3 regions of the Mesorhizobium sp. L-2-11 genome follow, and region 1 is predicted to be linked to each of the others. Evidence: predicted binding sites of a transcription regulator. Region 1 holds the regulator's gene; each other region holds the start of a gene.
The links. Region 1 encodes LexA, which represses DNA repair genes until DNA is damaged. Its sites were predicted from a motif close to TGTTCNNNNTGTGTTCNG; they were not measured.

Region 2: a site for LexA is predicted at 3,715-3,732, ahead of recA (recombinase RecA). Genes of this name have one in related genera too.
Region 3: a site for LexA is predicted at 4,612-4,629, ahead of ruvC (crossover junction endodeoxyribonuclease RuvC). Genes of this name have one in related genera too.

What each region holds. Positions count from the first base shown of each region.
Region 1 covers NZ_AP023257.1:3,709,548-3,716,653, forward strand. Annotated here, with positions in the region: gene gltX (glutamate--tRNA ligase) at 1-616, opposite strand, end outside; partial or broken gene JG739_RS17720 (ComEC/Rec2 family competence protein) at 720-3,175, shown strand; gene lexA (transcriptional repressor LexA) at 3,169-3,906, opposite strand; gene JG739_RS17730 (molybdopterin molybdotransferase MoeA) at 4,011-5,216, opposite strand; gene moaC (cyclic pyranopterin monophosphate synthase MoaC) at 5,216-5,713, opposite strand; gene trpC (indole-3-glycerol phosphate synthase TrpC) at 5,780-6,631, opposite strand; gene trpD (anthranilate phosphoribosyltransferase) at 6,636-7,106, opposite strand, start outside.
Region 2 covers NZ_AP023257.1:3,857,750-3,864,855, forward strand. Annotated here, with positions in the region: gene JG739_RS18380 (cysteine desulfurase) at 1-194, shown strand, start outside; gene JG739_RS18385 (SUF system Fe-S cluster assembly protein) at 200-592, shown strand; gene JG739_RS18390 (DMP19 family protein) at 611-1,111, shown strand; gene sufA (Fe-S cluster assembly scaffold SufA) at 1,198-1,578, shown strand; gene JG739_RS18400 (GFA family protein) at 1,712-2,209, opposite strand; gene JG739_RS18405 (TfoX/Sxy family protein) at 2,300-2,623, shown strand; gene JG739_RS18410 (PfkB family carbohydrate kinase) at 2,643-3,581, opposite strand; gene recA (recombinase RecA) at 3,856-4,953, shown strand; gene alaS (alanine--tRNA ligase) at 5,206-7,106, shown strand, end outside.
Region 3 covers NZ_AP023257.1:1,113,608-1,120,713, forward strand. Annotated here, with positions in the region: gene JG739_RS05305 (DMT family transporter) at 1-878, opposite strand, end outside; gene JG739_RS05310 (Lrp/AsnC family transcriptional regulator) at 1,013-1,471, shown strand; gene JG739_RS05315 (sulfite exporter TauE/SafE family protein) at 1,583-2,353, shown strand; gene JG739_RS05320 (hypothetical protein) at 2,599-3,003, shown strand; gene rcdA (protease adaptor protein RcdA) at 3,391-3,918, shown strand; gene JG739_RS05330 (hypothetical protein) at 3,985-4,272, opposite strand; gene ruvC (crossover junction endodeoxyribonuclease RuvC) at 4,672-5,181, shown strand; gene ruvA (Holliday junction branch migration protein RuvA) at 5,334-5,954, shown strand; gene JG739_RS05345 (AbrB/MazE/SpoVT family DNA-binding domain-containing protein) at 5,995-6,270, shown strand; gene ruvB (Holliday junction branch migration DNA helicase RuvB) at 6,270-7,106, shown strand, end outside.

The sequences.
Region 1 (7,106 bases):
GGTCGTCGCCGCGGATGATGTGGGTAATGCCCATGTCATGATCGTCGACGACGACGGCATGCATATAGGTCGGGTTGCCGTCCGAGCGCAGGATGATGAAATCGTCGAGATCCTTGTTGGGGAAGCGGACTTCACCCTGCACGCGGTCATGCACCACCGTCTCGCCGTCGGCCGGCGCCTTGATGCGGATCGCGCCCCTGGCGCCAACCGGCGCCTCTGACGGGTCGCGGTCGCGCCAACGGCCGTCATAGCGGGGCGGCAAGCCCTTGGCCCGCGCGCTCTCGCGCATCGCCTCCAGCTCAGCCGGCGTCGCATAGCAGTAATAGGCTTTGCCGAGGCGCACCAGTTCCTCGGCGACCGCGCGGTGGCGCGGCGCGCGCTCGAACTGCGATACCGGCTCGCCGTCCCAGGTCAGGCCGAGCCAGGAGAGCCCATCGAGGATGGCAGCGGTTGCCGCATCGGTCGAACGCTCGCGATCGGTGTCCTCGATGCGCAGCAGCATCTTGCCACCGGTGTGTTTCGCATACAGCCAGTTGAACAGCGCCGTGCGCGCCCCGCCAATATGCAGGAAACCGGTGGGCGAAGGGGCAAAACGGGTGACGACCTTGTCGGACATGGAACTCTCGGGGCAAGCGCAGAAAACGGATAGGGTTGCGCGGACTTTCGCGCGTCGCGCGTTCATGTAGCATAGGAGGTCAAGGGCGCAAGGGGCGAACCCTATGGCTGGACCAGGCCGCGGCGTGGACGAGAGCGAGGGCGCGATCGCAAGCGTCAGCGAACGATCGCTGTTTGCCGGCGTTCCCGACGCTGAGCCGCTACCCGTTTCGCCGCCTGCATCGACGCCAGGCATTCAGCCTCTTTCGCCGCATCGCTCCGCGCCGGTAGCGGCTCCAGCACCCTGGCCTGTCATTCGTTTTCGCCGACAGCTCAGCCATTTTTCACCGTCCGGTATCCGCAACAGCGTGGCCTCGGCAGCCGGCCTGGAACTCGACCGCGGCGTCGCCTTCCTGCTGGTGCCGGTTTTTCTGGCAAGCGGGGTGATCGTCTATTTTTCGCTTGCCGTCGAACCGGACTTTGCCCAGCCGATTGCCGTCGTGGTCCTCACGGCATTGTGTGCGGCCGTCACGCGCTCACGCTGCAAAACGCATCTTGCTTCATGGCAGCGTTGCTGTGCGCGCTCGGTGTGCTCGCCGCCAAGGTTGAAACCTGGCGCGCCGGAACGAGGATGCTCGGTTCGGAAATCCAGACCCAGCTGACCGGCCGTGTCGTCAGGCTCGACCAGATGGCGAACGGCCGGATCAGGCTGACCATCGACGTGATATCGACCGCCCGGCCGACACTGCGTTATGCGCCCGAACGTGTCAGGGTATCGGCACGCAAGATTCCCGCTGAGATGACCGCAGGCTCGGTGGCAACCGGCTATGTGAGGCTTCTGCCTCCGACTGGCCCGGTCAGACCGGACAGCTTTGACTTCTCCTTTGACAGCTATTTCGCCGGTATCGGTGCCAGTGGCTTTTTCCTCGGCAGTCCAAAGATCGTCGTCTCGGAAGATGCACCGTTAACCACACGCCTTTCTTCGTCGATCGAGAAGGCGCGGGAAACCATCGCCGACCATATCAGGGACAGCATCGGTGGTGCCGAGGGGGAGATTGCCGCTGCGTTGATCGTCGGCGTGCGTGCCGGCATCCCCGAAGAGATAAACGAATCGATGCGGCGCACCGGCATCTACCACATCATCTCCATTTCCGGCCTGCACATGGCGCTTGTCGCCGGCACTGTCATGGGATTGCTGCGCGGCGCCTTTGCGCTGTTTCCCGACTTTTCGTCGCGCCGGCCGGTCAAAAAATATGCGGCTGCTGCCGCACTCGTCTCCATCGCTGCCTATCTGATTTTCTCCGGTATCGTGGTCGCGGCTGAACGCAGCTTCATCATGCTGGCGGTAATGCTTGTCGCCGTGCTGTTCGACCGGGCGGCACTCACGATGCGGAACCTGGCGATTTCGGCCATCGCCGTCATCGTCGTGTCGCCGCATGAGGTGGTCGGCGCAAGCTTCCAGATGTCCTTCGCCGCGACTGCGGCTCTCGTGGGCGCCTACGCCGGTTGGTCCGACTATCGTGCCGACAAGGCCACGACGCCGCGACAGCGACGGTCACCGGTCGCTTTCGTCACGCGCAAACTCGTCGCTGGGGCAGGCACCATCGCAATGACCTCCATCATTGCCGGCAGCGCCACTGCGCTCTTCGCCATATGGCACTTCCAGCGCGTCTCGCCGCTCAGCCTGTTCGCCAATCTGGCCGTCATGCCGATCGTCACCATCGTCATGTTCCTGGCCGTCCTCAGCGCCTTGGCGATGCCTTTCGGCCTCGACGGCCCTTTCCTCTACATGATGGGCAAGGGCCTGACGGCCATGATCGCAATTTCGGGATGGATCTCGGAGCGTTCGCCAATCGATGCAGTCGGACTGATTTCGTTGCAATCGGTTCTGCTGGTGACGGTCGCCCTGGTCATCGCCACGATGGCGACGACATGGCTGCGGCTTGCGGCACTTCCCTTTGCGCTCGCCGGCCTGCTGACGATTTCCGGGACGCGCACCCCCGACGTGCTGATCTCGGAGGATGCGCATCTGGTGGCGCTGCCGATCGGCGGCGGCGAACTTGCCGTCAACCGGGTGCGTTCGAACGAATTCACCACCGACAACTGGAAACATGCGCTGGTTTCAACAACGATCGTCGAGCCGGAGACATTCGAAAAAGGAGATGTGCGGTTCGACATCGCCGACCCGGCCGACCTGCCGCCGGGAGCGCCTTTCAGCTGCACTGCCGGCCTGTGCCTGGCCCGGCATCCGTCCGGCGCGCTCATCGCGCTCGCCGACAACCGCAAAACCGCGCGGCCGGCCTGTGCCTTTGCTGATTTGATCGTCATCGACGATGCCACAGCCTATTACAAACCCTGCCGCAATCCGCTGGTTCTCGTCGTCACCAAACGGCAGCTCGCTCGCATGGGCAGTGCCGCCGTCTTCTTCGATCCGCTATCGGCGACGACGCGCGCAGAAATCCGTTTTGCCGTCAGACAGCCATACAGGCCCTGGCATGAGCAGCGGCGATTTTCGCGCGAGGCGAGGGGCCTGCCGCCATACCAGAGGGCCGAGAAACCCAAAAAACCTGCCGCTCAGTAACGCCGGATCAGTCCGACGAGCTTGCCCTGCACCTTGACGCGGTCCGGCCCGAAGATGCGCGTCTCGTAGGCCGGATTGGCGGCTTCCAGTGCGATCGAGGCACCTTTGCGGCGGAATCGCTTCAGCGTCGCTTCTTCCTCGTCGACCAGAGCGACAATGATCTCACCAGGCTGGGCCGTGTCGGCGTTGCGGATGATGACCGTGTCGCCGTCGAAGATGCCGGCCTCGATCATCGAATCACCCTTGACCTCCAGCGCGTAGTGCGTGCCGCCGGTGATCATGTCCGGTGGCACCGAGATCGAATGGGTCTGGTGCTGGATGGCGTCGATCGGCACACCGGCAGCAATGCGGCCCATCACCGGTATGGAGACGGTGGCAACGACGTCGTCGTCATTGCCGGCCGCACGCATGCGCGACGGCGCCGGCTTGATCTGGCGTCCGAGGCCGCCCTGCCCAAGGCTGCCCTGAATGACGCTCGGCGAGAATTTGCGCGCCGCATTGAGGCCCGGCGCGATCGAATCGGGCAGGCGCAGCACCTCCAGCGCGCGGGCGCGGTTGGGCAGGCGGCGAATGAAACCGCGCTCCTCCAGCGCCGTGATCAGCCGATGGATACCCGATTTGGAGGCGAGGTCGAGCGCTTCCTTCATCTCGTCGAACGAGGGCGGAATGCCGCTTTCCTTCAGCCGCTCGTGGATGAACATCAGCAGTTCATGTTGTTTGCGTGTCAGCATCGCGACCCCCAATAGAATCAGAAAAACAAACCCAGAACAAACACTATCTGTTCCAGTTGTGTTCCGCAACCATTTAAAGTTTAATGAATGCGTTGACGTTTTGTTCAGCGTAGCATCAGCACGCTGCAGGCGGCGCCCGCTTCGGCTGCGGGAGCGAATGGCTCGCGCACGATCAGTCCGTTGGCGTCGGCCAGCATTCTGAGCATCGAGGAATCCTGGATACTGAACGGCATTGCCTCAAGCGTGCCAGCTTCTTCCTTAACCACCGCGCGTACATAGTCCTGCCTGAGATCGTTGGCCGGCATGGCGGCGCCGAGCCGCGCCTGACGCATGTCCTGGCGGAAGGCGCGGCCGCCGAGCCGCGCCAGCAGAGGCTTCAGAAAGAGCTGCGTGCAGACCAGGCTGGCCACCGGATTGCCGGGCAGGCCGATGCAGCGGATGTCGCCCAGCCGCCCGAACATCAGTGGCTTGCCGGGCCGCATGGCGATTTTCCAGAAATCGAGCGCCATGCCTTCGCCGGTCAGCACGTCATGGACGAGGTCGTGGTCGCCGACCGAGGCGCCGCCCAGCGTGACGACGACGTCGGCGCCTGCGTCGACCGCTTTTTTCACCAGCGCGGCGATCGCCTCCTTGCGGTCGGGGGCGATGCCGAGATCGAGTGCGCAGGCGCCGACCGAGCGGACAGCGGCGGCGACGCCATAGGCATTGGAGGAGATGATCTGGTCGGCGCCAAGCTCGCTGCCCGGCGGCAGCAATTCGTCGCCGGTGGCGATGATGGCGACCAGTGGCCGTTTCGCCACGCTGACCTGCCGGTGGTTGGCCGATGCCGCCAGCGACAATGCCGCCGGATCAAGCTGGCGGCCTTTCTCCAGCAGCACGTCGCCCTGCGAGAAATCGAGCCCGATGCGGCGGATGTTGCGGCCTTCAACCGTCGGCGCGGTCACTTCGACCATGCCGCCGCCGAGGTCGCGGACATTCTCCTGGATGACGATGGTGTCGGCGCCCGCGGGAAGCGGCGCGCCGGTGAAGATGCGCACGGCCTGCGCCGGGCTGACTGTTCCGGCAAAGCCGCGTCCGGCCGGCGCCATGCCGATCACCGAGAGTCTCGCCGGCACGGACGCGACATCCTCGGCCCGCACGGCATAGCCGTCCATTGCCGACGCGTTGAATGGCGGCTGGGTGCGGAGCGCCACGAGCGGCCCCGCCAGCACGCGGTCGGCGGCGTCCATCAGGGCGACGCTTTCAGCCTGCAAGGGCGCAGCATCCTGAAGCAGGTGCTCAAGCGCCTCGGCGACCGCAAGCAGCGCCATTATTGGCCTGCCCCCTGGGCATCCGCCTTGTAGTCGCCGGATTTGCCGCCGGTCTTTTCCACCAGCCTGATGCCGGAGATCGCCATGCCGCGATCGACCGCCTTGGCCATGTCATAGATGGTCAGGCAGGCGACCGAGACGGCAGTCAGCGCTTCCATCTCGACCCCGGTCTTGCCGGTGACGCGGGCCAGCGCCGTGACCTTCAGGCCGGGCAGGTTGGCGTCCGGTTCAATGTCTACCGATATCTTGGTCAACAGCAGCGGATGGCAGAGCGGGATCAGCTCATGCGTCCTCTTGGCCGCCATGATGCCGGCGATGCGCGCCGTGCCCAGCACGTCGCCTTTCCTGGCATCGCCGTCGAGAATCATTTTCAGCGTTTCAGGCCGCATCGAGACAAGACCTTCGGCGATTGCCGTGCGGGTCGTCTCCGCCTTGTCGCCGACATCGACCATATTGGCTTCGCCTTCCGCGCCAAGATGGGTGAGGGCGGCCGACATCGTCAGGTCACCTTGGCGCGACGTGCGACCATTTGGACGCACAAACTACGCTCTAACGCTTTGTATCTAGGCATCATGCTCTCCGAAAATCGATTCCGATTTTCGGGCGGATGCATTGGCGGGCGCCTTGCCCGTCAAAAGCAGGTGCGTCGCAGTGGCCACGTCCTGTTGCCGCATAAGGCTCTCGCCGACGAGGAACGTGCCAATGTCGCTCCGTTCCAGCCTGCGGCAGTCCTGGTGCGAGAAAATACCGCTCTCGCTGACCAGCAGCCGGTCGGCAGGCACCATCGCCGCGAGCCGCTCCGATGTCTCGATGCTGGTTTCGAACGTCCGGAGATTGCGGTTGTTGATGCCGATCAGCCGCGACGACAGTTTCAGCGCGCGTTCAGTCTCGGCCTCGTCATGCACCTCGACCAGCGCGTCCATGCCAAGCTCGAAAGCCGTCGTTTCGAGTTCCCTGGCCACGGTGTCATCGACGCTCGCCATGATGATCAGGATGGCGTCCGCGCCCCACGCACGGGCCTCGAACACCTGATAGGGCTCGAACAGAAAATCCTTGCGCAAAGCCGGCAATGTCACGGCGCTGCGCGCATCGGTGAGGAATTCAGGCGCCCCCTGGAAGGACGGCGCATCGGTCAGCACCGAGAGGCAGGCAGCCCCACCTTTGGCATAGGCCCAGGCCAGCGCCGGCGGATCGAAATCGGCGCGGATCAGGCCCTTGGACGGGCTCGCCTTCTTGATTTCGGCGATCAGCGCGAAACTGCCGGATCTGCGTTTGGCTTCAAGGGCCGAGAGAAAACCGCGTGGTGCGTCGGCAGCCTTTGCCCGTGCCTTGATTTCGGCAAGCGGCACGCGCGCCTTCGCCGCGGCGATCTCGTCGCGCTTGTAGGCTTCGATCTTGCGCAGGATATCAGACACGGGGCTATCCGTTCGAAATCTCGACCAGCCGGTCAAGCACTTTCAGCGCCCGGCCGCTGTCGATGGCTTGCGCCGCCGTCGCCATGCCATCGGCAAGCGTCGTCGCCTTGCCCGCCACCACCAGTCCGGCGCCGGCGTTCATCAGCACCGTATCGCGAAAGGCGCCGGCAGCGCCGCCCAGCATGTCGCGCAGCGCCTGGGCGTTGTAGGCGGCATCGCCACCGCGCAATTCGTCCTTGGTATGCCGCTTCAGCCCGACCGCTTCCGGGGTCAGCGTAAAGCTGCGGATCTCGCCGCCGACCAGTTCGGCCACTTGGGTTTCGCCGGTGGTGGTGATCTCGTCATAGCCGTCGCCATGGGCGACCCAGGCGTGGTCGGCGCCCAGTGCCTTCAGCGTCTCGGCCACCGGCATGATCCATTCCGGCAGGAAGACGCCAACCATCTGCCTGACGACACCTGCCGGATTGGAGAGCGG
Region 2 (7,106 bases), 150 kb from region 1:
ATGCCCATGACGTGTCGATGGTGATCGACAGGCAGGGCGTCGCCGTCCGCGCCGGCACCCATTGCGCTCAGCCGCTGTTGAAACGTTTTGGCGTAACCTCCACATGCAGGGCATCGTTCGGCATGTATAACACCCGGGCCGAAGTCGACGCTTTGGCCGATGCGCTCGAAAAAGCGCGAAAGTTCTTCGGATGACGATCATGGATGATGCAGGCCGCACCGCTGAGACCATTTCGGAAACGGCAACCAATGAGTTGGTTTCCGCCTCGGCCATTCCCGCCGACGAACTGGCGCGGCTGACCGATGACATCGTCTCGGCGCTGAAGACGGTCTACGACCCGGAAATCCCGGCAGACATTTATGAGCTCGGCCTGATCTACAAGATCGACATCGAGGACGACCGCTCGGTCAGGATCGACATGACGCTGACCGCGCCCGGCTGCCCGGTGGCTGGCGAAATGCCCGGCTGGGTGGAGAACGCCGTCGGCGCTGTCGAAGGTGTTTCCGGCGTCGAGGTCAACATGACCTTCGACCCACCCTGGTCCCCCGATCGCATGTCGGAAGAGGCGCAGGTCGCGGTTGGCTGGTATTGAGGCGGTCAGGCGAGTTGGATGTCCGACATATCTCGACCGGGTGAACTGAGCGAAGACGACATTCCACCTTCGGCGAGGGTAGTCGAGGTTTGGGGCGCTCCGGTTCTCGACGTTCTCGATGAACCATCTGAGTATCACAGGGTTGTTGGCGCAATGCCTTCCGCGATCAGGAACGTCATCTGCGTCGAGTTGCTAAGTTGGCAGGTCCTCAACGGCGGCTTCAGGCAATATTTTTGGAATTCCTATGGGATAACGGCGCAGGGGGCCATTCAAGGTTTCCGCGCGATGGGTCTTGAAACGCATGCAGAATTGACGCGACAGGCCTGCGCCTTGCTGGGCGAAAGTTTTCCTGAAGAGCGTTTGGCAAGAATGGAAATCGTGGGCGAGGTTGGCGGGAGCGGTATAGATTTCAATGCCTTGGATGACGCGTTCTATGCCTTGGAAGAAAATAAGCGCGATTCGGCCGAAGCTGCGCTCAATGCATATGCGACGGCAGCGTTGGACGGACACTGGCAATAAAGACCTTGCAGTACGACACTGATATAACCATTTTGAGCTATGAAATGATCCGCAGGCCTTGAACCCGCGCGAACATGGAGAATGACATGGGACGCTTCGCCGTCATCACGATGACCGAAAAGGCTGCCGACCGGGTACGCGAGATCGTCGCGACCCGTGAGAATGCGCATGGCATTCGCCTTGGCATCAAGAAGGGCGGCTGCGCCGGCATGGAATATACGGTCGATCTGGTGACCGAGCCGAATACCAAGGACGATCATATCGAGCGCGACGGCGCCCATGTCTATGTCGCGCCTGAGGCAGCGCTTTTCCTGTTCGGCACCGAGATGGATTTCGAGCAGACGACGCTACGCACCGGCTTCACCTTCCGCAACCCGAACCAGAGCTCGGCCTGCGGCTGCGGCGAATCGGTTGAGCTCAAGCCGGCCGATCTGAAGGCACTGGCCGAGGCGCGCGCGTCGGCCTGATCTTCCCTTCTCCCCGTTTACGGGGAGAAGGTGGCCCGAAGGGCCGGATGAGGGGCAGAGCCGGCCTCTGCAACGTTAGCGCCGCCCCTCATCTGCCTGCCGGCATCTTCTCCCCGTAGACGGGGAGAAGGACCTACTTCACCCACATTCCCGTCCGCTTGTGCCAGTCTGCGATCGATTCCTCGGGATAGAGGTCGAAGATCTTGTCATCCTTGCCGATCTCGGGCTCGACCCAGTTCGCCTTGTATTTCAGCATGAGGTGCACCTTTTCAGGTGGTTTTGGCAGGTCTGTGTCGATCGCCGAGGCGAAGGGGTGGACCAGTTCCGGCCAGGTCCGGTCATAGAGCCACAGCGCCGAACCACATTTCTTGCAGAAATTCCGCTCGCCTGACGAGATCTCGCATTGCGGATGCTCGTCGTCCTCGATCTCGGCCTGGTAGACGCCAAGACTGCGCTTGCCCTTGATCCTCAGCGTCTCGAAATCGGCGCCGAGATTGATGGCAAAGCCACCGCCGCCCTGCTGCTTGCGGCAGATCGAGCAGTAGCACAGCATGAACGGCACCGGCGTGTGGCTTTCCACCTCAAAGCGGATGGCATTGCACCGGCAGGACCCTTTGAGCAGAAGCGGCATGAAAAAGCTCCGACAAAATTGGTTTCAACTTGTCAGGATGGCGTCGGTTGCGGCGATGACAAGCCTAAATTCGGGTGACATGATCGCGGCATGGACAATGAACGCATTGCCGAACTTTTCGAAGGCCTCGGCCCGGTCAGCATTCGCAAGATGTTCGGCGGCAAGGGCATCTATTTCGACGGCGTCATCGTCGCCATCGTCATTCGTGGCGAATTGATGCTGAAAGCCGACGCGGAAAGCGCGCCCGAATTCGAAGCGGCCGGCTGCCGGCAATGGACTTACACCGGCTCGCGGCACGGCAAGCTGGTGTCGATGCCGTATTGGAGCGTTCCCGACAGCGCCTTCGACGATCCGGATGAGATGGCGGTCTGGGCGAGGCGGGCCTATGAGGCGGGGCTGCGTGCCGGCAAATAGGTTGCCTCTCCGCTGGTCATCATCTCATGCCAATTTCCTGCGTCTCGGGCACAAGCGCCAGCGCCTCGGCAAGGGTCGCCGCCGTAAAAGCCGGCACAAGTTCGGCACTTTCGATCGCAAGCATTGCCGCGGCAACGCCTTCGCGCATCGCCGCGCGCAGCGTCAGGCCGCGCAGCAGGGCGGCGACCGTTGCGCCCGCCAGCGCATCGGCGGCGCCGTCCGCGACTTTTTTCGGCGGCAGGATCGAGAAGGCGCCGGCTTCGTCGAAACCCAGCACCGGACCGTCATCCGCCGTCACCACGCCGCTTTTCAGGCAGGCTCGCCTCAGGCCGTCGGCGATATCTTGCTCCGCAGCGTCGATACCGACAGCGGCGATTGCGATGGCCTCGCGCCGGTCCATGAAGGCCAGCGCCAGGCTGCCCAGCACCGGCACGAGCCGCGCCGCCTTGTCGGGCGAGACTGCGAGGCCGAAGACCGGCTTGCCAGCGGCAAGCGTCACCAGCCGCTCCAGCGCCGCCGACGGCAGGTTGGCGTCGCACAGGACCGCATCGGCGGTGCTGATTGCCTCGCGTACCTTGGCACGACGGATCTGCTTGGCAAGCGCCAGATCGTAGAGCGCCATGTCGGCAAGGCCGGCGATCAGCGCGCCGTCGCCGTCGAAGATCGTCGTATTGCTCGGCGTCGTGCGATCGAGGAACACCACGGACAGATCGGCAATGCCGGCCGCAGCGACGGCGCGCGCCACCACGTCGGCCAGAACATCGCCGCCGCGCACCGAAAGCAGCGAGCCGGAGACGCCGCGGCGCACCGCGCAGCGCAGCGCATTGAAGACGGCGCCGCCGACTTCCTCGCGCATCGTGCCGGGACTCGACGCCGCCGGCACGAACGCCCCCAAAACATGGCCGCGTCGCTCGATATAGGCGCCGCCTACGGCCAGGACTGTCGGCGACTTCATCATGCCAGCGAGATGACCTTTGCTGTTGTCCGGTGGACACTAGGTTGTCCGGCTAAACCCGGCAACCGAAGCCGCGATTCGGAGGACGGCAGCACGATCCCGCAGGGGTAAGCAGGATATATTCTTAGCTGAAAGTCGAAACAAAAAAAGAACAAATTCGGATATTGTTGGTTTTTCAATCGGTTGTCTCCCCTTGCCAATCGAGAACAAAAAAGGTACAAATTGATAGGGATTACGGATTGTCCGGCCTTCATTGACGATCAAGGGGTGATGTATCATGGCTCAGAATTCTTTGCGGCTTGTAGAGGACAAAACGGTGGACAAATCAAAGGCTCTGGATGCGGCGCTGTCGCAAATCGAGCGTGCCTTCGGCAAGGGCTCGATCATGCGGCTCGGCGCAAACGAGCAGGTCGTCGAGATCGAAACGGTGCCGACCGGTTCGCTTGGCCTCGACATCGCGCTCGGCGTCGGCGGCCTGCCGCGCGGCCGCATCATCGAGATCTACGGGCCGGAAAGCTCGGGCAAGACGACGCTGGCGCTGCACACTGTGGCGGAGGCCCAGAAGAAGGGCGGCATCTGCGCCTTCGTCGATGCCGAGCACGCGCTCGACCCGGTCTATGCCCGCAAGCTCGGCGTCGACCTTGAAAACCTGCTGATTTCGCAGCCCGATACCGGCGAGCAGGCGCTGGAGATCTGCGACACGCTGGTGCGTTCCGGCGCCATCGACGTGCTGGTGGTCGATTCGGTCGCGGCGCTGACGCCGCGCGCCGAAATCGAGGGCGAGATGGGCGATTCGCTGCCCGGCCTGCAGGCTCGCCTGATGAGCCAGGCGCTGCGCAAGCTGACCGCCTCGATCTCGCGCTCCAATACCATGGTCATCTTCATCAACCAGATCCGCATGAAGATCGGCGTCATGTTCGGTTCGCCCGAGACCACGACCGGCGGCAACGCGCTGAAATTCTATGCTTCGGTGCGCCTCGACATTCGCCGCATCGGCTCGGTCAAGGACCGCGACGAGGTCGTCGGCAACCAGACCCGCGTCAAGGTGGTCAAGAACAAGCTGGCGCCGCCCTTCAAGGTGGTCGAGTTCGATATCATGTATGGCGAGGGCGTGTCCAAGACCGGCGAGCTGGTCGATCTCGGCGTCAAGGCCGGCGTGGTCGAGAAGTCGGGCGCCTGGTTCTCCTACAATTCGCAGCGTCTCGGCCAGGGCCGCGAGAACGCAAAACTGTTCCTGCGCGACAATCCCGACACGGCGCGCGAGATCGAATTGGCACTACGGCAGAATGCCGGGCTGATTGCGGAAAAATTCCTCGAGAATGGTGGTTCCGAAGGCGGAGACGACGGTTTCGAGGACGAAGCTGGCGCCATGTAGGCTTCGGCAGTGGCCGGAGTTTGGCCATGATTCCCGTTCATCACCTCCAGCCTGTGTAATCGAGTTCTGTAATGTTGCGTTCGAACCGCCGGCCTAGCGCCGGCGGTTTGCGTTTGAGATGACCGGCAAGCCCCGCAAATTGGCCCAATTCCGTGTTTCTGGACAGGGTGCAACGCGGCGGCTAAAAGGCCATGTCCATTTGCCGTCGGCCGGGCCGACGGCTCTCTCTAAAGCTAAAAGGCAGTGTCATTCATGAGTGGCGTGAACGAGATCCGGTCGACATTCCTCGACTATTTCCGCAAGGAGGGTCACGAGGTCGTCGCGTCGAGCCCGCTGGTGCCACGCAACGACCCAACGCTGATGTTCACCAATGCCGGCATGGTGCAGTTCAAGAACGTTTTCACCGGCCTGGAAAAGCGACCCTATTCGCGTGCCACGACGGCTCAGAAGAGTGTTCGCGCCGGCGGCAAGCATAACGACCTCGACAATGTCGGCTACACCGCGCGCCACCTGACCTTCTTCGAGATGCTCGGCAATTTCTCGTTCGGCGACTATTTCAAGGAGCGCGCCATCGAGCTTGCCTGGAACCTGATCACCAGGGAGTTCGGGCTGAAGAAGGACAAGCTGCTGGTCACGGTCTATCACACCGACGACGAGGCTGCCGGCTACTGGAAGAAGATCGCCGGCTTTTCCGACGATCGCATCATCCGCATTCCGACCTCGGACAATTTTTGGGCAATGGGCGACACCGGACCTTGCGGTCCGTGCTCGGAGATATTCATCGACCGCGGCGAGCACGTCTGGGGCGGCCCTCCCGGCAGCCCCGAGGAAGATGGCGACCGTTTCCTCGAATTCTGGAACCTGGTGTTCATGCAGTACGAACAGGTGACGAAGGACGAGCGCATCGATCTGCCGCGCCCGTCGATCGACACTGGCATGGGCCTGGAGCGCATGGCCTCCATTTTGCAAGGGGTCGAGAGCGTCTTCGAGACCGACCTGTTCCGTCATCTGATCGACGCTGCGTCATCCGCGCTCGGCCGCGGTCCGGATGCCGACACCGTGGCATCGTTCCGCGTCATCGCCGACCATTTGCGTTCGTCCTGCTTTCTGGTGGCCGACGGCGTGTTGCCGTCCAATGAAGGCCGCGGCTACGTGCTGCGTCGCATCATGCGCCGCGCCATGCGCCATGCGCAGCTTTTGGGCGCCCATGATCCGCTGATGTGGCGGCTGGTGCCGGCGCTGGTGCGCGAGATGGGCCAGGCCTATCCGGAACTGGTGCGCGGCGAACAGATGATCACCGAAACGCTGAAGCTTGAAGAAACCCGTTTCCGCAAGACGCTGGTGCGCGGCTTGGGCCTGCTTTCGGAGGCGACGGAAACGCTGGGTGCCGGCGACATGCTGGATGGCGAGACAGCCTTCAAGCTCTACGACACCTATGGCTTTCCGCTCGATCTGACGCAGGACGCGCTGCGTCGGCGCAACATCTCGGTCGACCTCGCCGGCTTCACCAATGCGATGGAACAGCAGAAGGCCGAGGCGCGCAGGAGCTGGGCTGGTTCCGGCGAGGCCGCGACCGAAACTGTGTGGTTCCCGGTGCGCGAGGAGTATGGCGCCACCGAATTTCTCGGCTACGAGACCGAGCAGGCGGAAGGCCTCATCCAGGCGCTGGTCAGGGACGGCAAGCTCGTCGACAGCGCCGCCAAGGGCGAGGCGGTCGCCGTGGTCGTCAACCAGACGCCGTTCTATGGCGAATCCGGCGGCCAGGTGGGCGATACCGGTGTCATTTCAGGCGAAGGCTTCTCGATCGAGATCTCCGATACGCAGAAGAAGGCCGATGGGCTTTTCGTGCATCTCGGCAAGGTGGCCGACGGCACGGTCAACACCGGCGCGACCGTCGAGCTGAAGGTCGACCATGCGCGCCGCTCCAGGCTGCGCGCCAACCATTCCGCGACGCATCTGATCCACGAAGCGCTGCGCGAGGTGCTAGGCACCCATGTCGCGCAGAAGGGTTCGCTGGTCGCGCCCGAGCGTCTGCGCTTCGACATTTCGCACAACAAGCCGATCTCGCCTGACGAGCTCGAAGAGGTCGAGCGGATGGCGAACGAGATCGTCGTCCAGAACAGCCCGGTCACCACGCGGCTGATGTCGGTTGA
Region 3 (7,106 bases), 2.6 Mb from region 1:
CAGCCAAGATTCATGCCGGCGGCGGCGACCAGGATGGCGGCGCCGCCGACGATCTGGGCCGGATGCAGCCGGTGGCCGAAGGCGACGACATCGACCAGGATCGCGACAATAGGGTAGATGAAGGACAGCGACCCCTGCAGATAGGTTGGCAGTTTCTGAATGGCGCCGTACATCAGGATGTACATCAGACCGGTATGGACGACGCCAAGCGTCGCCAGCATGCTCCAGCTCCACACGTCGGCGGGAAGGTGGGAAAGGCTGGCGAAGGGTGCCAGCATGACGACGCCGACGCAGACCTGGATCAGGGCGATCAGGTGCGGCGGCGTGTCTTTGAGCTTCTTGGTGACGATGGCGGCGACGGCCCAGAAGAAAGCCGCACCCAGCGCCATCGCGATGCCGATAAAATAATCCGTACCGACATTACCTGTATTGGGGCCTGCATCGGAGCCCGCATCAGGCGAGCCTTGCACGATCAGCAGCAAGCCGGCGAAGGCGATGCCAAGCCAGGTCAGCTTTGTCAGGGTCAGCCGCTCTGAGAAGAAGAGCGAGCCAAAGCCGACCAGCATGAAGGGCTGCGTGTTGTAAACAGCCGTGGCGATCGAGATCGAGGCGCGGGAAAACGAGCTGAACAGCAGCAGCCAGTTGACGACGATGGCAGCACCCCCGAGAGCCGAGATCGCCACGATGCGCAGTGACAGCCTGCCGCGCAGCAGCCCTAGGGCAGCGCAAATGATCAGTAGCGTTATCGCGCCGAAGGCGCAGCGCCAGAAGACGACGTCCATGATGGGCTCGCCCGACATGACGACGAACCATCCGATCGTGCCGAGGATCACCATTGCGGCCGTCATTTCGATCGTGCCGCGCGCCGTGCTGTCCATGAATATTGCCTCTCGAAACGCTGATGATTGATAATTCCATGCCGCATCGGCGCTTTCTATAATTTTCGCTAGGTGATATGCTGGTAGTGCCTAATAAAATAAGGTGAAGCCGGCCTTTTTCTTGGGAATGTCAAATGCTGGACGATCTGGACCGACGCCTTCTCGAAATCCTGATCAAGGATTCGCGAACCTCATTGAAGGAACTGGCCCAACAGGTAGGACTTTCGTCGCCGAGTGTCGCGGAACGCCTGCGTCGGCTGGAGGATCGTGGCGTTATCAGGGCCTTCACCATCGAGATCGATCCGCAAGCGCTCGGCTACACCTTGCAGGCGATCGTTCGCATCCGGCCCTTGCCGGGCAAGCTGCATATTGTGCAGAAGCTGATTGAGGAGACTCCGGAGTTTGGCGAATGCGACAAGGTGACGGGCGACGACTGCTTTGTTGCCCGGCTGTTCGTGCGCTCGATCGGCGATCTCGACAAGCTTCTCGACCGTATCGCCGACAAGGCCGAAACGAGCACAGCCATCATCAAGGCGCAGCCGATCCGCAGGCGCCCACCGCCGCTAGCCGCAACCGCCATCTCGAATCCGTGACAGGCCTCAGCACGAACGACGCACAGCGTCATGTGCGCATTTGCAGTCGCGGCGCGAAAGTTTATCGGCTATTCCAGCGTCTGCACGCTTTCCCTCCAACTGCTCCCGTCGATGTCAGGCCTGCTTCTCGATCCGTGGTTCTATGCCGCCGCCATTCCAGCCGTCATCCTGGTCGGTCTGTCCAAGGGCGGCTTTGGCGGTGCGGTCGGATTCGTGGGCGTCCCGCTGATGGCGCTGGCCATGCCGCCGGTGCAGGCAGCCGCCATCCTGCTGCCTATACTGTGCCTGATGGACATCGTCTCGGTGTGGACATGGTGGGGTGTCTACGACCGCAAGATGCTTGCGGACATGATGCCGGGGGCAGTGATCGGCATCGGCCTCGGCTGGCTGACCGCGGCGCTGGTGACAGCGGAAATGGTGCGGCTGATCGTCGGCGCCGTGGCGATTATCTTCGTGCTTCGCTGGGTCTATCTGCAGATGCGGCACGGTGCGAGCCACTCAGCCGAGCCCAACCGCGCGGCTGCCGCATTTTGGGGGACCGTCGCCGGGTTCACAAGCTTCGTCGCCCATGTCGGCGGCCCGCCCTTTCAGGTCTATGCGCTGCCAATCCGACTCCATCCGAAAGTGCTGTCGGGCACCGCCGCAATCTTCTTTGCCGCCACCAACGCGTTGAAGCTCATCCCCTATTTTGCGCTCGGACAGTTCGACGCCACCAACCTGACCGCGTCGGCGGTTCTGGTGCCGCTGGCGCCGCTCTCGACCATCGCCGGCGCCTGGCTGGTGCGGCGGATGCGAGCGGAACTGTTCTACCCCTTCACCTATGCGACCGTAGCGGTCGTCGCGGTCAAGCTCCTGTGGGACGGGATCGCCGGCCTTCTCTAGATTGCGTCGCGTGGGAGACGGCTTTGTTTCGGCGTCCTATGAGGCACGGCCGGAAGGGAACCGCTCAAGGCAAGCGCGTCACGCCGTTTTCTGCTATTTTGGCAGCGCCGGGAGGGGTCGGGCGCGATGCGACATCGTCCAGAAACATTGCCGATGCTAATGCGCCGATGCCGGGGACCCGGTGGCGGGGCGACCGCCTGATCTCAACCATTCCCATGACGGGAAAAGGCAAATCGGGGCACACAATGCAAAAGGTAGCACGAAACTTCTTCACGCTGGCCGTCGTCTACGCACTGGTCGGGATGGCGCTCGGCCTACAGATGGCGATCAGCAAAGATCATGCGCAGATGCCAACCCACGCCCACATCATGGTGGCCGGATGGCTGATGTCGGCGGTGTTCGCCTTCTTCTACCATCTGTTTCCGGCAGTCGCGGAAAAGACGCTTGCCACCGTCCATTTCTGGTTGACGGCAATCAGTGGCACCGGCCTGTTGATCGGCCTTTACATTATGCTTGCCGGCAACCCGGTGATCGAGCCGCTGGTGGCAACATCCTCGATGGCTTTTTACGCGGGGCTGCTGCTGTTCGCCTATATCGCGCTGCCGGTGGTGTGGAAAGCCGAGCGGCATCCTGAGACGCAAAAGGCCTGAGTCCAAAGGTTTGGGCCCGAAAAGGCCTGGAGTTATTGTGCTGTTACGGCACAGGCGGGCGAGGCTTGATCAAAAAATATCCACGACGTTAAGGCTTCATTAAGCTTTACGGGCGTTTACTATGCGCATCCAGTGATCTGGATTCTTACCGAGTGGTTGGAGCCACTTTGTTTGACGCCTCCCTGTTAAACTCCTGAGAGCCGCCTTATCCGCGGCTCTTTTTTTTCGCGCTCCGGATTGCCGGTCGCCCGCCGTTAACCGTTTGTTAAACATGTGCTTGCCTTCGCCGGCGGCGAAGCGCATTTTCAAGCCTCGGTCATATAGGGTGCAGGCGTGACGGCGATGACGCCGATTCGGCCGGCTGTAAGGCAAGTGCAGGGCGTATCGATGAACGATCCTTCGAAGGGAAGCGCGAAAACCATCAAGCTGGCGGAGCGCCGGGTTTTCTCCCAATCCTTCAAGCCGCTCTACCAGGAAGGCATGGGCCTGGTCGAGCAGGCGGCCGAATATCTGGACGGCAAGGGCCGGGCCGAGGCGAAGAAACTGTCCAGGCTGGCGGCGACGCTCTATGCGGCCGAGTCGATGCGACTGACCACGAGGCTGATGCAGGTCGCCTCCTGGCTGCTTCTGCAGCGCGCGGCGAATTCCGGCGAGATGACTCGCGATCAGGTTGCTTCCGAAAAATCCAAGGTGCGTCTCGACACCGCTTCCGCCAACAACGATGCCGCAGGCTGGGCCGAACTGCCCAAGGATTTTCTTGACCTCATCGACCGCTCGCTGCGCCTGCAGGCGCTGGTGCGTCGCATGGACGAGGAAATTTACGGCGCCGTGGCCGAGGTCGCGCCATCCGGCCGCCGCGTCAATCCGGTTTCCGATCAGATCACGCTGCTGAACACGGCTTTCGCCCGCGGCTGACAGGCCGCTCGATATTCTCGGCTAAACGCCAGAAGCGTCCTTTCGCGGGCCAATCCGTCGCCGACTCTATGTTCCCTTCACGATCCTCGGCTTTATTGGTCGGCGGGATTGAGCCGCACTGCCAAGGGCCACGGCCAACCGCTTCTCGTCTTCGATGGCGCGATCGACTGCCTCGATTTCCTCTTGGAGCTCCTTTAGCTTGGCTCCGTAGCTGGAGCCGTCGCTGTCCCCGATCTGAAAGCCGCTTGCCCGCATTGCGTCGCGGGTATGGTGCACGTTACGGACTCCTTCGCGTCGAGTCGCGACCAGGATTTCCCTGAACTCTTCAAGACGTTCAACGTGATTGCGAGTCATTGCATTCTCCCATTTCGTCGTCATCGGCGCTGACGGCGATTCAGCACGGTGAAAACTTACGGCGCAGAAGGTTTAAGTGACTCTAAGAGATACGCTCGACAAAACATGAATGCGAAAGCTCAAATTTGACCGTCTTGCAATAAAGTGGAGCGCGGGAGGAGGAAATTGGCTTGGGACCCGACCGATCATCGATCTGAGCATTGAGGCGCGCCAAGCGCTCGGCCTGCCTGATTGAGGTGCTCACGGACCCGAATGTCCGTTCCGCTTCAGTTCTCGAAAACCACGCCATCTGTCTCGTCAGAGCGAATTCTCAACCAGCCTGTGGGACGCTGCGGAGCCTGTTTCTGGTTTGTTCACATTTCGCTGGCATCGCTGTCCGCCATGGGTAGACTTGGCGGGATGGGGGAAATGATTCGCATCATCGGTATCGATCCGGGGCTGAGGCGCACCGGTTGGGGCATCGTCGAGAGCCTCGGCAACTCGCTGCGCTTCGTCGCCTCCGGCACCGTGCGCTCCGACGACAGGTCGGCGCTGGCGACGCGCCTTTGCCAGTTGCATGACGGGCTTGCCGAGATCCTGCATGCCGCCATGCCGCATGAGGCGGCGGTCGAGCAGACCTTCGTCAACAAGGATGCGGCCGCGACGCTGAAGCTTGGCCAGGCGCGCGGCATCGCCATGCTGGTGCCGGCGCTGGCCGGCCTTGTCGTCGCCGAATATGCGCCCAACGCCGTCAAGAAGGCGGTGATCGGCGTCGGTCATGGCGACAAGAAGCAGATCCACATGATGGTCAAGGTGCTGATGCCAAAGGCGACGTTCGACACCGACGATGCCGCCGACGCGCTGGCCATTGCCATCTGCCACGCGCATCACCGGCAGAGTGTAGTCTACAGGTTGGCGGCGTTAGGCTAGAGCGACGTGCGTCCGTTTGGACGCACAAAGTACGCTCTAGCACTTTGAATCCACGCATCGTGCTTTGCTTTCCGGATCTCGATATCATGTCTCCTGAAACCGATCCATGAGGGCCCTATCCATGAGAACCTTGTACCCATGAGAGCTTTGGCATGATCGGCAAGCTGAAAGGCACGCTGGACGAGGTCGACGAGGATTTCTGCATCATCGACGTGCACGGCGTCGGCTATGTCGCCCACTGCTCGGCGCGCACGCTTGCCGCTTTGCCGGCACCCGGCGAGGCGGTGGTGCTGTTCATCGAAACCTATGTGCGCGAGGATATGCTGCGGCTCTACGGTTTCCAGTCGGTGCTGGAGCGCGAGTGGTTCCGGCTGTTGATGAGCAATGTGCAGGGCGTCGGCGCCAAGGTGGCGCTGGCCATTTTATCGACGATGGCGCCGGCCGAACTCGCCAATGCCATCGCGCTGCGTGATATTGCCATGGTCAGCCGCGCGCCCGGCGTCGGCAAGAAGGTGGCCGAGCGCATCGTCACCGAACTGAAGAACAAGGCGCCGGCGTTTGCGGGCACTGCGTCCGGCACCATCGGCCTGAAGCAGGAGCTTGGCGAAGGCGTCGCGCCGGCGCCGATCACCGACGCCGTCTCGGCGCTGGTCAATCTCGGCTATTCGCGCGATACCGCCGCCAATGCGGTGGCGGCGGCGCTGAAAAGCGCCGGCGAGGACGCGGATGCGCCGAAGCTGATCCGCTTCGGGCTGAAGGAACTGGCGCGGTGAGACATTGCCCGAGAAATAAATTCCGACTAGGAACAAGAGCATGGGTGGATATGCCGGTTTGACCTCCAGGGGGCAGCTTACGACTCCAAAGAAAGTCCGGGACGCCTTGTCGCTCAAGGCAGGCGATACGGTTGCGTGGACGGTCACGGACGGTCTTCTGATAGGAACGCCGCGCAATCCTAGATTTTCCGACCTTGCCGGATTTCTGGGCAATCCGCCCGGCGGGCCTGCCACGCTGGAGGAAATCGACGCCGCGGTGTGGGATGTCGTTGGTCGCCACGTCGCCGGTGATCGCGATGGAAGTGGGCGCGCCTGATGAGCCTTTCGCCACGCCTCATTGCTCCCGACAAGCGCGGCGAAGATGCCGAGCAGACCTTGCGGCCGCAGACGCTCGGCGATTTTGTCGGCCAGGCGGCGGTGCGGGCCAATCTCAAAGTATTCATCGAGGCCGCCAAGGGCCGCAGCGAGGCGCTCGACCATGTGCTGTTCGTCGGGCCGCCCGGCCTCGGCAAGACGACGCTGGCGCAGATCATGGCGCGCGAGCTTGGCGTCAATTTCCGCTCGACCTCGGGTCCGGTCATCGCCAAGGCCGGCGATCTCGCAGCACTGCTCACCAATCTCGAAGACCGCGACGTGCTGTTCATCGACGAGATCCACCGGCTCAACCCGGCGGTCGAGGAAATCCTCTATCCGGCGATGGAGGATTTCCAGCTCGACCTGATCATCGGCGAAGGGCCGGCGGCGCGCTCGGTCAAGATCGATCTTGCCCGCTTCACCCTGGTCGCCGCGACCACCCGGCTTGGCCTTTTGACCAATCCGCTGCGCGATCGCTTCGGCATTCCGGTCCGCCTCAATTTCTACTCGGTCGAGGAACTGGAGCAGATCGTGCGCCGCGGCGCCCGCATTCTTGCCATGCCGCTCGGCGACGATGGCGCGCTGGAGATCGCTCGGCGCGCGCGCGGCACGCCGCGCATCGCCGGCCGGCTGTTGCGCCGCGTGCGCGATTTTGCCTCCGTCGCCGGCGACGGACACGTCGACCGCCAGATCGCCGACGAGGCGCTGACGCGGCTCGAGGTCGATGCGCTCGGCCTCGACGCGCTCGACCGCCGCTATCTCTCGATGATCGCGCGGAATTTTGGCGGCGGGCCGGTC